DNA from 3 places in the Cryobacterium sp. 10I5 genome. Region 3 is predicted to be linked to each of the others. Evidence: predicted binding sites of a transcription regulator. Region 3 holds the regulator's gene; each other region holds the start of a gene.

Region 1 (4,921 bases), on a different contig from region 3:
TCGTCCATCGCGGCGTACGCTTCGGCGACGTCGGCGAGCGGAAGCTCGAGGTCGAACACGCGGCCCGGGTTGATGGCCCCGGAGAGCACCTCCGGCAGGAGTTCCTCGATGTAGCCGCGCACGGATGCGACGCCGCCGTTGATCCCGACGTTGCGGCCGAAGAGGGGCTGCATCGCAATCGGGCCGCCGGTGGGAACGCCCACGTAGCCGACCATTCCGCCGGGGCGGGCAGACGCAACCGCCTGCTCCATGGATTCCTTGGTGCCGACGCACTCGAGCACGAAGTCCGCGCCGATGCCGTCGAACATCTCGTGGATCTTCGCGACGCCCTCGGCGCCACGTTCCTCGACAATGTCGGTCGCGCCGAATTCGCGCGCGACGACCTGCCGCGAGGCGTGCCGGGACATGGCGACGATGCGCGAGGCCCCGAGGCGCTTCGCGGCGATGATCGCACAGAGGCCCACGGCGCCGTCACCGACGACGACGACGGTGCTGCCCGGGGTCACTCCCGCGGAGACTGCGGCGTGGTGGCCGGTGCCCATCACGTCTGCGAGGGTCAGCAGGCCGGGGATCTGGGCATCCGTCGGCTGGGACGGCGTCGCGACGAGGGAACCGTCCGCGTGCGGCACGCGCAGGCGCTCGCCCTGGGCGCCGTCGGCGAAGCCGCCGAGCCGGTCATCCGCGCCCCACCAGCCGCCGTGCAGGCACGAGGTGCTCACACCGTTGCGACAGTTGATGCAGGTGTTGTCGCAGTCGTAGAAGGGGGCGATGACGAAGTCGCCGACCTTGATCGTGGTGACGTCTGCGCCGATCTCCTCGACGATCCCGACGAATTCGTGGCCGATCCGGTGCGGTTCCTTGGTCGGCTGCACGCCGCGGTACGGCCACAGGTCGGAGCCGCATACGCAGGCTGCGACGACGCGCACGATCGCGTCACCGCCGGTCGAGAGAATCGGGTCGGGTACTTCTTCGAGGCGGATGTCCCGCTCGCCATAGATCACAGTTGCACGCATGCTCCGAGCCTACTTCCCGCCCTCGCGAGCTTCCCATCAGCCAGCCCCGGTTCCGCTGACCGCGAAAGCGGGTGAATCGTCGGTTTCACTACCTCAGAACGACGATTCACCCGCTTTCGCGGTGATACGGGCGGGGCCAGAGAGGCCCTAGAGGTCGGCCTCGTCGAGCGGATGCGGCGGCACGGGCACCGCGGGCGCGGGCGCGACCGTGAGCGAGTCTTCATCCGCCGCGAGGTCCACGAGCACGGTGTCGCCGTCACGCACCTTGCCGGAGAGGATCGCGGTCGCGAGCCGGTCGTCGATCTCGGTCTGCATGAGGCGCCGCAGCGGGCGGGCACCGTACATCGGGTCGTAGCCGCGTTCGGAGAGCCAGGTGCGGGCCCTCGGGGTCACGGCCAGTTCGAGGCGGCGCTCCACGAGGCGCTTCTCGAGCCGGTCGATCATGAGTTCCACGATCTGGCCGAGGTCCTCCATCGAGAGCGACTGGAAGACGACGATGTCATCGAGCCGGTTCACGAACTCCGGATTGAAGGTCTGCCGTACGAGCAGTTGCACGGCTTCCTCCTTCTGCTCGGTGCTGAGGGTGGGGTCGATCAGGAACGCCGAGCCGAGGTTCGAGGTCAGCACGAGGATGGTGTTGCGGAAGTCCACCGTGCGGCCCTGGCCGTCGGTGAGGCGCCCGTCGTCGAGCACCTGCAGCAGCACGTCGAAGATCTCCGGATGCGCCTTCTCCACTTCGTCGAACAGGATCACCGAATACGGGCGCCGGCGCACCGCCTCGGTGAGCTGCCCACCCTGCTCGTATCCGATGTAGCCGGGAGGAGCGCCGACCAGGCGGGACACCGAGAACTTCTCGCCGTACTCGCTCATGTCGATGCGGACCATGGCTTTCTCGTCATCGAAGAGGAACTCGGCGAGCGCCTTGGCGAGCTCGGTCTTGCCCACGCCGGTCGGGCCGAGGAAGAGGAACGAGCCGGTCGGCCGGTCCGGGTCGGAGATGCCGGCCCGGCTGCGGCGCACCGCGTCGGCGACAGCGCGCACGGCGCGCTTCTGCCCGATCAGCCGGTGCGCGAGTTCGCCCTCGAGATTGAGCAGCTTCTCGGTCTCGCCCTGCAGCAGGCGCCCGACCGGAATGCCCGTCCACATGGCGACCACCGCGGCGATGTCCTCGGCGGTGACCTGGTCGTTGACCATCCGGGGTCCGTCGGACTCGGCCTGCTCGGCAGCGGCGAGCTCGCGTTCCATCACGGGGATGTCGCCGTAGAGCAGCCGGGAGGCGCGCTCGAGGTTGCCCTCGCGTTGCGCCCGCTCCGATTCACTCCGCGCGGTGTCGAGTCGGGTCTTCAGCTCGCCGACCCGGTTGAGCGAGGCGCGTTCCTTGTCCCAGCGGGCCTGGAGCCCCTTCAGGGTGTCCTCACGTTCGAGCAGGTCGGCGCGCAGCTTCTCGAGCCGCTGGCGGGAGGCGTCGTCCTTCTCCTTCTTGAGGGCGAGTTCCTCGAGCTTGAGCCGGTCGACGCTGCGGCGCAGCTCGTCGATCTCGACGGGTGCGGAGTCGATCTCCATCCGCAGCCGGCTCGCGGCCTCGTCGATGAGGTCGATCGCCTTGTCCGGCAGCTGCCGGGCGGTGATGTACCGGTTCGAGAGCGACGCGGCCGCGACGAGCGCGGCATCCGCTATCGACACCTTGTGGTGGGCCTCGTAGCGCTCCTTGAGGCCGCGGAGGATCGCGACGGTGTCCTCGACACTCGGCTCGTCGACGAGCACCGGCTGGAAGCGCCGTTCGAGGGCGGCGTCCTTCTCGATGAACTCACGGTACTCGTTGAGCGTCGTCGCACCGATCAGGCGCAGCTCGCCGCGGGCGAGCATCGGCTTGAGCATGTTGGATGCCGCGACCGAGCCCTCCCCTCCGCCCGCGCCCATCAGGGTGTGCAGTTCGTCGACGAAAGTGATGATCTGGCCCTCGGCGTCGTTGATCTCCTTGAGCACAGCCTTCAGCCGCTCCTCGAACTCGCCGCGATACTTCGCCCCGGCCACGAGGGCGGCGAGGTCGAGCGCGACGAGCTGCTTGCCCTTGAGCGAGTCGGCCACGTCGCCGGCCACGATCCGCTGGGCGAGGCCCTCGACCACGGCGGTCTTCCCGACGCCGGGTTCTCCGATCAGAACCGGGTTGTTCTTGGTGCGGCGGGTGAGCACCTGGCTCACCCGGCGGATCTCGGCGTCCCGCCCGATCACGGGGTCGAGCTTGCCGCTTTTCGCGATCTCTGTGAGGTTCACGCCGTACTTCTCGAGTGCAGACTTCGCCTCTTCCTGGGGCGGCTGCTGGCCTGCTTGCATGGGAAGATCCTCTCTCTCGTGCGACGGCCACCGACGGGCAAAGCTGAGTCGCATCGGCTCAATTTTAGAGGCAGCCGGAGGCCGACGCCAGCGCTCGCGATCGGCGGTACCGGTGCCATAATGACCGCAAACGGTGCCGGGCAACAGCGCCGCGGCAACATGCCTTCGAAGACGAGGAGCCCCGATGACCTTCCATCCCCTCGACCCGCTGACGGCGGGCGAATTCACCGCGGCCGCGGCAATCCTCGCCCGCGAGCGCGGTGTCGGACCTGGCTGGCGCTTCGCGTCGATCGAACTCGTCGAGCCAAGCCGGCACGCCAGGGCCGCCTTCGATGGTGCAGGGGCGGTCCCCGAGCGCCTCGCCCGGCTCGTGGTGCTGAACCGGGCCGAGAACAGCACATGGGTCGCAATCGTCTCCCTCAGCGCCGACGCCCTGCTCAACTGGAGCGCGGTGCCCGGCGTCCAGGCCAACTTCACGGTCGACGAATGGGACGAAGCGGATGCCGCCCTGCGCGCGCACCCGGACGTGGTCGCCGCCCTCGCCCGCCGGGGCATCACCGATCTCGCCAACGTCTTCATCGACACCTGGACCTACGGCGACGCCGTCATCCCGGAGCGATTCCGGGGCAGGAGGATCGGCTGGTCCGATGTCTGGGTGCGTGCGCAGGCGGGCGCCAATCCGTACGCCGGACCCGTGAGCGGACTGCACTTCGTGATCGATGTCAACACGATGGAACTCCTCGACGTCGAGGACTCGTTCGAGGTCGACCGCCCGGCCGTGATGGGCGAATACGTGCCGCATCTCGTTCCGCCCCGCATCCGGGACCTGAGCCGGCGTCCTCCGCTGAAGCCGCTCGACATCGTGCAGGCGGAGGGGCCGAGCTTCACCGTCACCGGCCACCGGGTCGAGTGGCAGAACTGGTCGCTGCGGGTCGGCTTCAACTACCGGGAGGGCATGACGCTGCACGAGGTGAGTTACCGGGACGGCGAGCGGGTGCGCCCGATCGCCAACCGGCTCTCCTTCGCAGAAATGGTCGTGCCCTACCGGGATCCGAGCGTCGACCATTTCCGGCGCACGGCCTTCGACATCGGCGAGTGGGGCCTGGGCTTCATGACCACCTCGCTCGAACTGGGCTGCGATTGCCTCGGCGAGATCCGCTACCTCGACGCCGTGCTGCACAACAGCGCCGGTGAACCGTACTCGATCCCCAACGCCATCTGCATCCACGAAGAAGACAACGCGGTGCTCTGGAAGCACGTCGACCACGACGGCGGATCGGAGGTGCGGCGGATGCGGCGCCTCGTCGTCTCCTTCCACGTCACCGTCGCGAACTACGAATACCTCGTCTACTGGCGCTTCTACCAGGACGGCAACATGGAGTGCGAAGTGCGCGCGACCGGGATCATGGTCGTCACCAGCCTCGACCCGGGCCAGCCGCACCCGAACGGCACCCTCGTGGACACCCGCACATACGCCCCCTTCCACCAGCACTTCATCGTCGCCCGGATGGACCTCGACATCGACGGGCCCGAGAACACGGTGTTCCGCTCCGAGACGCACGTCGAGCCGATCG
Region 2 (4,921 bases), on a different contig from region 3:
CGGCGGATGTTGAGGGCCGAGAGCCGGCCGTTGTTCGGCCAATCCGAGGTCGTCCCGTAGAGCTTGGTGGCGAGCACGGTTCGCTCCCTGCGCTCGCCGCCGCCCGCGAACCACCGGCCGACGAGGGACTCGGTGGCCCCTGGCCCGAGGCCGCCACCGTAGACGTTCGCCGTGTCGAAGTAGTTGATCCCCGAGGCGAGCGCCGAGTCCATGATCGAGTGCGCCTCCGGTTCCGGTGTGAGCGGCCCGAAGTTCATGGTGCCGAGGCACAGGCGGGAGACGGACAGACCAGAACGACCGAGGTGTGTGTATTCCATGACTTCAGCCTCCTCCGCGAGCACTGATCTGTCCAACAGTCGTCATTGCTGTGATTGACCAGTCCAGGTTCTCAATCAGGCGCCCGGAAAGCTGGGTACAGTTTCGAGCATGAAACTCACCGACATCGACCCGCCCGGTCGCAGTTTTTCGCGCTGGCTCACCGAGGAAGAGATCGGACGCGTGCTCGCGAGCGATCGCCATTGGCGGCTCGCCGAGGACGGGAGCGTCGTGGCAGGAAAGCTCAGGAAGATCAGGATCACCGATTCCCTCGAGGACCTCGGCCGTGCCGCCCTCGTCAACCGGTGGACAGCCCGAGCTGCCGCCCCCGGTAGCGACGGCAGCGGTCCGACGCACATCATGTGGGGCGTGTTCAATGCCCGCTCCGACACCGAGATCGCCGCCGAGATCGCCGCAGGGACCGCCGCCAGGAGCTGAAACAGTCTGGCGGCGAGTCCTTGCTGCGACTCCCTAGGCCGCGATGGGCAGGGTCTGCCCCGGCGCGGATGCCGCGGCGGCGACGACGAGGGCGCCCTCCGAAACCGAGACCTCGACACCCGTGCTCGCCAGCAGGTCGGAGCCGACGAGCAGGTCTGCGATTCTGTCGTCGAGCTCACGCTGGATCACCCTGCGGAGCGGCCGGGCGCCGTACTCGGGTTCGTATCCCCGCGTGGCGATCCAGTCGATCGCCTCCTCGGTCACCGTGAGGCCGAAGCCCTGGGCGGCGAGCCGGGTGCGCGTCCCGCCGAGCAGCATCTGCACGATGTCGTGCAGTTGCGGAGCCTCGAGCTTGCGGAACAGCACGATCTCGTCGAGCCGGTTCAGGAATTCCGGGCGCATGGCCTCGCGGAGCTTGCCCATCACCCGGTCGCGGAGAGCCTTCTCCGAGCCGAAGCCGTTGTCGGCCCCGCCGTCGATCTGGGCGGTGAAGCCGAGGGCGCCGCTCCGGCTGGCGAGGAACTCGGAGCCGAGGTTGGAGGTCATGATGATGACCGTGTTCCGGAAGTCGACGGTGCGACCCTGGCCGTCGGTCAGGCGTCCGTCGTCGAGCACCTGCAACAGCAGGTTGAACACGTCGGGGTGGGCCTTCTCGATCTCGTCGAGCAGGATCACCGAGTACGGGTTCCTGCGCACGCGCTCGGTCAGCTGCCCGGCCTCGTCGTAGCCGACGTAGCCGGGAGGGGACCCGACGAGCCGGCTCACGGTGTGGCGTTCGCCGAACTCGCTCATGTCGAAGCGCACCATCGCGTGTTCGTCGCCGAACAGGGATTCGGCGAGTGCCTTCGCGAGTTCGGTCTTGCCGACGCCCGTCGGCCCGAGGAACAGGAAGCTCCCCACCGGCCGGCCCGCATCGTTCATCCCGGTGCGGTTGCGGCGTACCGCCTTGGCGATGAGCTCGACGGCGTCGTCCTGGCCGACGACGCGCCCGTGCAGCTCGGCCTCGAGCAGGCCGAGGCGGGACCGGTCGTCCGCGGTGAGGCGCGCGACGGGGATGCCGGTCGCGCGGGCGATGACGCCGGCGATCTCGGCCTCTCCGACGACGGCCTCCACCGCCAGCGCCTGCGTGGGGTCGTCCTCGCGCGCCAGCTGCGACTGCACCGCCTCGATTTCGTCGCGCAGCCGGGAGGCCTCTTCGTACTGCTCGGTGAGGACGGCCGCGCTCTTGGCCTCCTCGAGTGTCACCACGCGCGCACGCAGGGCCTCGAGGGCGTCACGGTCGGGCAGTGAGCCGAGGGTCAGGCGCAGCCGGGCGCCGGCCTGGTCGATCAGGTCGATGGCCTTGTCCGGCAGGAAGTGGTCTGGCACGTACCGGGCGGAGAGCTCGACGGCGGCACGCAGCGCCTCGTCGGTGTAGCGCACGCCGTGGTGCTCTTCGTAACGGCCGCGCAGCCCCGCGAGGATGCTGACCGCGTCGTCGATGCTCGGCTCACCGACCCGCACGGTCTGGAAACGGCGTTCGAGGGCCGGGTCCTTCTCGACCTTGCGGTATTCCTTGAGCGTCGTGGCACCGATCACGTGCAGTTCGCCGCGCGCGAGCCTGGGCTTGAGGATGTTCCCGGCGTCCATGCCGCCGTCGTCGGATCCGCCGGCGCCGACGACGGTGTGGAGCTCATCGATGAAGATCACGAGCTCGCCGCTGTGGGCGCTGATCTCGTCCATGGCCTTGCCGAGGCGTTCTTCGAAGTCGCCGCGGTACCGGGTTCCTGCGACCATCGCCGCGAGGTCGAGTGCCACGACGCGCTTGCCGCGCAGTTGCTCCGGCACCGTTCCCGCGACGATGGCCTGCGCCAGTCCCTCGACGACGGCGGTCTTGCCGACGCCCGCCTCGCCGATCAGCACCGGGTTGTTCTTGGTGCGCCGGGAGAGGATCTCGATCGTCTGCTCGATCTCGTCTGCACGGCCGATCACGGGGTCGAGCTTCCCGTCGCGGGCCAGGGCCGTGAGGTCGGTGCCGTAGGTGTCGAGCGTGGGCGTCTCGGACGCGGAGGCCTGGGCTGATGCCTGGCCAGGGGCCCCGCCCGCTGCATCCGACTGCGGCTCGCGCGCGCCCGCCTGCAGGGATTCCTGGGTGATGCCAGCCGAGGCGAGAATCTGGCCGGCCGGGGAGTCCTCGTTCACCACGAAGGCGAAGAAGAGATGCTCGGGGTCGATGTACGTCGACCCGAAGGCGCGCGCGATCTGGTGCGCGTCGAGGAGGGCGCGCTGGGCAGACGGGGTGAGGCCTGGCGTCGCGTCCCCGGTCGGGTCGGAACGTTCCGGCAGGCGCTGCTCGGCGGCCAGGGCGAGGGCAGCGGGGTCTGCGCCGGCATTCCGGATCGCTTGGGCGGCGGGTTCGCGCAGGACGAGGACCCGGAGGATGTGCAGGACGTCGACGTGGGAGTGCCCGTGGTCGACGGCGTACTGGGCGGCCTCGGCGAGCACCTCATGGGTGCGGCGGCTGAGCAGCCGGGTGATGTCGATCGGTCGTCCTGCCGGTGCTGCGCCCTGCTGGCCCTGCAGGTAACGGGCGATGAACTCGTCGAACGAACCGTTGCCGGAATCGGCGGGGCCGAAGAATGTAGGCACGAGACCTCCTGATGTTCAAACTTGAGTGCTGTTGACTCAACTCAACGTCGGGCCGTTCGTTTCATTCCCGCCCCAGGCTGGGAAACGTCCGGTTACGCGGTCGGCGAACGGAGTCAGATCCCGAGGATGCCGCGGGCCACGACGACGACGACGGTCACTGCCGCGATGCCGAGGGCGCACAGGACCAGGCTACGGCCGTGGACGCCTGCGGGCATGACCCTGACGGCGCGCAGCGAGTACGCGAACCCGACGAAGACGGCGATGACTCCCCAGAACGGGACCACGAGCGCGAGGGCGAAGCCGGCGAGGGTGATCCAGAATCCCAGCGAACGCCCGGGTGTCTTCGTCCAGTCCGCGCGCGGTGCGCCGAGGGCGATCAGTCGGTTGTCCTGCATGTTCGCGCGCGGATCGTCCACACTCTGCCCCCGTTGCTTCGGCTCCCAGTCTCCCACGCGACGCGGGCGTTCAGGCGGCTCAGAGCCACCGCGGCGGGTCGGCCGGAGTCCCGGTGCTCGAGGTCACGTCCGAACCGCCCCGCCCGGTCGCCCACTTCACGAGGCCAGCGACGCTGCCGGACACGACGACGGGATGCTCGGAACGGAGGTCGCCGAACCTGCGCTCGGGCTGGGCTCCGGTGACCGAGAGCACAAGATCTCCCCCGTCGCCCCGCGCAGCCCACGCCGAGGTGATCTCGGCGAGCAGCCGGTCGAGCACCTCGACCGGCACGTCGTCGAAGGCGGCGCCGGTCGCGAGGTCGACCGTGTGCACCCAGAGTTCCTGGTTGCGCATCCACACGGTCTCGGACACGGGAATCTCGCGGCCGCTCGGAGTCCGGACCGGGTGGCTCCACGTCTCGGGCGTGAGCCGGCGCCACGCGGCGTCCAGCTGGATGGTCGCGACGTCGAACAGGGTTCGCAGGGCATCGCGGTCGAGCTCCGCCCCGGCGGCGATGTCGCTGTCGCGGGCCTCGTTCGAGGCGTACATCGGCGTTTCGACGTCGGTGCGCGCCCAGGTCACGAGCCGGACCATGCCCCTCGCGTTGTACGCGACGTGCGCGACCACGTGACGACGGCTCCAGCCGGGCAGCAGCGAATCCCCGTCGAGGTCAACGTTCGACAGCCCGTTGAGCTCGTGCGCGAAGAATGCGGTGGCGCGACGGGCGAGCAGGAGTTGCGCGAGCAGCTCGGGGTCAGCGGGGAGAGCGGTGGGTGCGGGCATTCCCCCATTCTCGCAGGGAACGGGTCAGATCGAGGGCTGGAAGCCACCGGTCGGGCTGAAGGATGCGTCGATCGTGAACGGGTCGCGCACGGAGCTGGAGCGGTCGGAGGCGGCGATGAGCGCCGCAAGCTCCCCGGCCGCCCTGTCGATGCGGTCGGGCAGCGTCTTGACCGTGTCCGCGCCGCTTCCCCAGTCCTCCGCAGCCGCGAACACCGCGGTGGTGGCGACGACGGCGTGCAGGTAGGTGAACATCGGGCGGATGGCGTAGTCGAGGGCCAGGGAATGGCGCGCGGTGCCCGCCGTCGCCGCGATGACCGTGGGC
Region 3 (4,921 bases):
TCTTCGACCTCGGCGGCGGAACGTTCGACGTCTCCCTCCTCGAGGTGGGCAAGGACGACGACTTCTCGACCATCCAGGTGCGTTCGACCGCCGGCGACAACCGCCTGGGCGGCGACGACTGGGACCAGCGCATCGTCGACTACCTGATCAAGAAGTTCAAGGAAACCACCGGCGTCGACGTCTCCAAGGACAAGATCGCCAAGCAGCGCCTCAAGGAAGCCGCGGAGCAGGCCAAGAAGGAACTCTCCAGCAGCATGTCCACGAGTATCCAGCTGCCGTACCTCTCCCTGACGGAGAACGGCCCGGCCAACCTCGACGAGACGCTGACCCGCGCCCAGTTCGAGAAGATGACCGAAGACCTGCTCGACCGCACCAAGAAGCCGTTCCAGGACGTCATCCGTGAAGCCGGCGTCAAGGTGGGCGACATCGCCCACGTCGTGCTCGTCGGTGGTTCGACGCGTATGCCCGCCGTCTACGAGCTCGTCAAGAGCGAGACCGGTGGCAAGGACCCGAACAAGGGCGTCAACCCGGACGAGGTCGTCGCCGTCGGCGCCGCACTCCAGGCCGGCGTGCTGAAGGGCGAGCGCAAGGACGTCCTGTTGATCGACGTCACCCCGCTGAGCCTCGGCATCGAGACCAAGGGCGGCATCATGACGCGCCTCATCGAGCGCAACACGGCCATCCCGACCAAGCGCAGCGAGACCTTCACCACGGCAGACGACAACCAGCCGTCCGTCGCGATCCAGGTCTTCCAGGGCGAGCGTGAGTTCACCCGCGACAACAAGAACCTCGGCACCTTCGAGCTGACCGGCATCGCGCCGGCCCCGCGCGGCATCCCGCAGGTCGAGGTCACGTTCGACCTCGACGCCAACGGCATCGTGCACGTGTCCGCCAAGGACAAGGGCACCGGCAAGGAGCAGTCCATGACCATCACGGGCGGTTCCTCGCTCGCGAAGGAAGACATCGAGCGCATGGTGCGCGAGGGCGAAGAGCACGCCGCAGAAGACAAGCGTCGTCGCGAAAGCGCCGAGACTCGCAACACCGCTGAGCAGCTCGCGTACTCGATCGAGAAGCTCCTCAAGGAAAACGACGAGAAGCTCCCGGCCGAGGTCAAGACCGAGGTCCAGGCCGACGTCGACGCACTCAAGTCTGCGCTCGCCGGAGACGACGAGGCCGCGGTGAAGACCGCGTACGACAAGCTCAACGAGAGCCAGGGCAAGATCGGCGAGGCCATCTACAAGTCGAGCCAGGCGGATGCCGCGACGCCCCCCACCGAATCCGGCGAACCGACCGCTGACGCGGGCAAGTCCGACGAAGATGTGGTTGACGCCGAGGTTGTCGACGACGAGGAAGAAACCAAGAAGTAATGGCCAAGGACAAGGGCCCGAAGAACGAGCCGTCCGACGAGGAGGTGGAGCCCGTTGTTGCGGATGAGTCTGCAGCAGCAGAGGCCTCCGCTGACTCCGAGGCCGCGGCATCCGCTGAGGGTATCGAGGAAGACGAGCTGACGGTCCAGGACATCCTGGACGCCGCCAGCCGGGAAGTCGCAGAGCCGACGAGCGAACACCTGGCCGACCTCAAGCGGGTCACCGCCGAATACGCGAACTACCGCAAGCGCACCGAGGCGAACCGCGAGATCGAGCGTGAGCGCGTGACCGTGGACGTCGTCAAGGGCCTGATCCCGGTGCTCGACGACCTGGACCGTGCCGAGAAGCACGGCGACCTCGTCGCAGACTCCGCATTCAGCACCATCGCAGCCAAACTGCGCACGAGCGTGGAGCGCCTTGGCGTGAAGCCGTTCGGCACGGTCGGCGAACCGTTCGATCCCACAATGCACGAGGCCATCTTCCAGATGCCCACGGCCGATGTGACGGTCGACACAGTCGGCGAGGTGGTCGAGACCGGCTATTTCCTGGGCTCGACGCTTCTGCGTGTTGCCAAGGTCGTAGTCCAGGTACCGAGCGATGGCTAGCCAGGACTGGTTCGACAAAGACTTTTACAAGGTCCTCGGCGTCTCGAAAGACGTGACGCCGGCCGACCTCAAGAAGGCCTATCGCAAGCTCGCCCGCAAGTATCACCCGGACTCGAATCCGGGCAATCCTGCGGCGGAAGCGAAGTTCAAGGAAATCAGCGAGGCACACTCGGTGATCGGCGACCCCGCACAGCGGAAGGAATACGACGCTGTGCGGGCCATGGGCGGTGGAGCACGCTTCACCGCCCCCGGTGGCGGGGGTTCCCAGCAGGGCGGCGGCTTCGACGACGTCTTCGGCGGCATGTTCGGTGGGGGTGCCCGGCAACAGGGCTACTCCTATCAGCAGCAGGGCGGGTTTGACGACCTGCTCGGCGGCATGTTCGGCCGGGGCGGCGGTGGAGGCGGGTTCGGATCGTCCACGGGAGGATTCCGTGGTTATGGCGGGCCGACCCGCGGGCGGGACGTGGTTGCATCGACGACCGTCGACTTCATCACCGCGACCCACGGTGACCAGATCACCCTGCAGACGCAGGACGGCCGGGCCATCAAAGTCAGGATTCCCGCGGGCGTCGCCGACGGGCAGAAGATCAAGCTCCGCGGCCAGGGCCAGCACAGCCCGGACGGCGGCGAGGCCGGCGACATCGTCCTCACCGTGACCGTGCGCAAGCACGCCGTTTTCGAGCGTGACGGCCTGAACCTCAGGCTGCACGTGCCCGTGACGTTCGTCGAGGCCGCACTCGGCGCGACGATCGAGGTGCCGACCCTGGGCGGGGCGCCGGTCAAACTGCGCATCGCCCCCGGCACGCCGAGCGGACGGGTCCTGCGGGTCAAGGGCCGCGGTGTCGTGACCCCTAAGGGCACCGGCGACTTGCTCGCCGAGGTCCAGGTCGCGGTGCCGTCGCACCTGTCCAAGGAAGCCGAGGAAAAGCTCACTGCTTTCGCCGCGGCTCTCCCGGACGAGAACCCGCGTGACGAGCTGCTCGCGAGAGCGAGAGACTGACGGTGGACGAGAACTCCCGGGTGTTCGTCATCTCGACTGCCGCAGAGCTTGCGGGCATGCACCCGCAGACGCTGCGACAGTACGATCGCCTGGGATTGGTGAGCCCGGACCGCACCCCGGGCCGGTCTCGCCGCTACTCGATGCGTGACGTGGTGAAACTGCGCGAGATCGCGGAGCTCGGTGCCGAAGGCGTGAGCCTCGAGGGCATCCGGCGGATCATCGCGCTCGAGGACCACGTGCGCCGGCTCGAATCGCGCTTGCACGAACTCGAGTCGGCACTCGCCGATGAACTGCTGAACCGTCCGGGCCGCCGCGTCTTCGCGGCCGGCCCGGCCGGTGAGGTCATCTCGATGCGCGCGGGCACCCGCACCCGCCGCGCCAACCAGGTTGTCATCTGGCGCCCGCTCGATGATCTCTGATCCCGTGGCGCCCGAAATTCCGGCATTCGACCCCGCCGCGTTCGACTTCGCCGCGCTCCGGCGTTTCCCCGACGTCGAAGCCTCCAACCTCTTCGCCGTCGACGCGAGCGACCGCCTGATCCTCGACGAGGCGGCGGCGAGCCTTCCCACTGAACGGCTCGTCGTCATTGAGGACCGATATGGCGCTCTCACCCTCGGCGCCGCTGCGCTCTTCGGGGCCACCGGCATCCGCGTGCACCAGGACGCACTCTCGGGCGAGGCCGCCCTGGACCTGAATGCCGACAAGCTCGGTCTGGCCGACCGGTACCGCTCCTTTCCGCTGGGCGAGGAGCTTTTGTCCGGCGCCACCCTCGTTCTCCTCCAGCTGCCTCGCAGCCTCGCCGCTCTCGACGAGGTCGCCGACGCGATCGCGCGTTTCGCCGATCCCGCGGTCGTCGTTGTCGCCGGTGGGCGTCTCAAGCACATGACCCCGGCCATGAACGAGGTCTTCGCGCGCCACTTCGAGCGGCTCCAGGTCTCCCCGGCCCGGCAGAAGTCCCGGGTGCTGCGTGCCACCGGCCCCATCCGAGCGTCCGAGCCCGCGATCCCAGCCTGGCCGCACGTCAGCAGGCACGAAGACCTGGGGCTGAACGTGTGCGCCCATGGCGCCGCCTTCGCCGGCACCACCATCGACATCGGCACCCGGTACCTGCTCGAGTTCCTCGACCGGATGAAACCGGATGCCGTTCGCGCGATCGACCTTGGCTGCGGCACGGGAGTACTCGCGGCCGCGCTCGCGCAGCGTCGACCCGGACTCCGGGTCATCGCGAGCGACCAGTCGGCCGCTGCCGTTGCATCCGCCAGGGCCACCATGATCGCCAACGGCCTCGCCGACCGGGTAACGGTTGTGCGGGATGACGCGCTCGGGTCCCAGGCGGATGCCTCGAGCGAGTTGATCCTGTTGAACCCGCCGTTCCACATCGGATCCTCCGTGCATGCCGGCATCGCGCTCAAGCTCTTCGCCGACGCCGCGCGGGTGCTCCGGCCCGGCGGTGAGCTCTGGACGGTGTGGAACACGCACCTCGGCTATCGGCCGGCGCTCACGCGCCTGGTCGGGGAGACGCACCAGGTCGGTCGGAACGCCAAGTTCACGGTCACCGTCTCCGTCCGCCGCCAGTCTCCAGCCGCGTGAAACATGCCGGAAATAGGGGTGTTATCTATCCGACACGCCCGGGATGCGCCCGGGAGTTGCGGCCCCCCACGGTTCACCGTAAAGTCATCTAAGTCACCCCACAGGTTCGGAAAGCCGAAGCGCTTACCGGCCTCAAGCGGGACCACTTCCAATCCCGATCAACGCGTAAATTTGTTGGTTGAGATTGATGGCGTTTCACCAGATTCCCTTAGCGGGGGACCGAGCGAAACGACACGAAAGAAGAATAAGGAATTGCCTCGAAGCGAAAGTCCGTAAGGGCCTGAAGTCGAGGCGTCCGATCCTTGAGAACTCAACAGCGTGCACAATGTCAAATGCCAAAAACCTCGTGGTTTGGATCC

The links. The regulator HspR, encoded in region 3, represses chaperone genes until heat shock. The targets are predictions, from matches to a motif close to AAGTTGAGTCNNNNNGACTCAACTT.
Region 1: the regulator HspR is predicted to act here: its motif matches at 3,388-3,412, upstream of QN350_RS16920 (ATP-dependent Clp protease ATP-binding subunit).
Region 2: the regulator HspR is predicted to act here: its motif matches at 3,400-3,424, upstream of QN350_RS03445 (ATP-dependent Clp protease ATP-binding subunit).

The regions. Positions count from the first base shown of each region.
Region 1 is NZ_JASJVI010000095.1:46-4,966, forward strand. Features, by position in the region: gene QN350_RS16915 (zinc-dependent alcohol dehydrogenase family protein) at 1-1,013, opposite strand, end outside; gene QN350_RS16920 (ATP-dependent Clp protease ATP-binding subunit) at 1,161-3,347, opposite strand; gene QN350_RS16925 (primary-amine oxidase) at 3,532-4,921, shown strand, end outside.
Region 2 is NZ_JASJVI010000006.1:2,614-7,534, forward strand. Features, by position in the region: gene QN350_RS03435 (aldo/keto reductase) at 1-317, opposite strand, end outside; gene QN350_RS03440 (hypothetical protein) at 427-753, shown strand; gene QN350_RS03445 (ATP-dependent Clp protease ATP-binding subunit) at 787-3,381, opposite strand; gene QN350_RS03450 (hypothetical protein) at 3,495-3,797, opposite strand; gene QN350_RS03455 (maleylpyruvate isomerase family mycothiol-dependent enzyme) at 3,856-4,599, opposite strand; gene QN350_RS03460 (FMN reductase) at 4,624-4,921, opposite strand, start outside.
Region 3 is NZ_JASJVI010000007.1:10-4,930, reverse strand. Features, by position in the region: gene dnaK (molecular chaperone DnaK) at 1-1,367, shown strand, start outside; gene QN350_RS03910 (nucleotide exchange factor GrpE) at 1,367-1,972, shown strand; gene QN350_RS03905 (DnaJ C-terminal domain-containing protein) at 1,965-2,972, shown strand; gene QN350_RS03900 (heat shock protein transcriptional repressor HspR) at 2,975-3,391, shown strand; gene QN350_RS03895 (class I SAM-dependent methyltransferase) at 3,381-4,562, shown strand.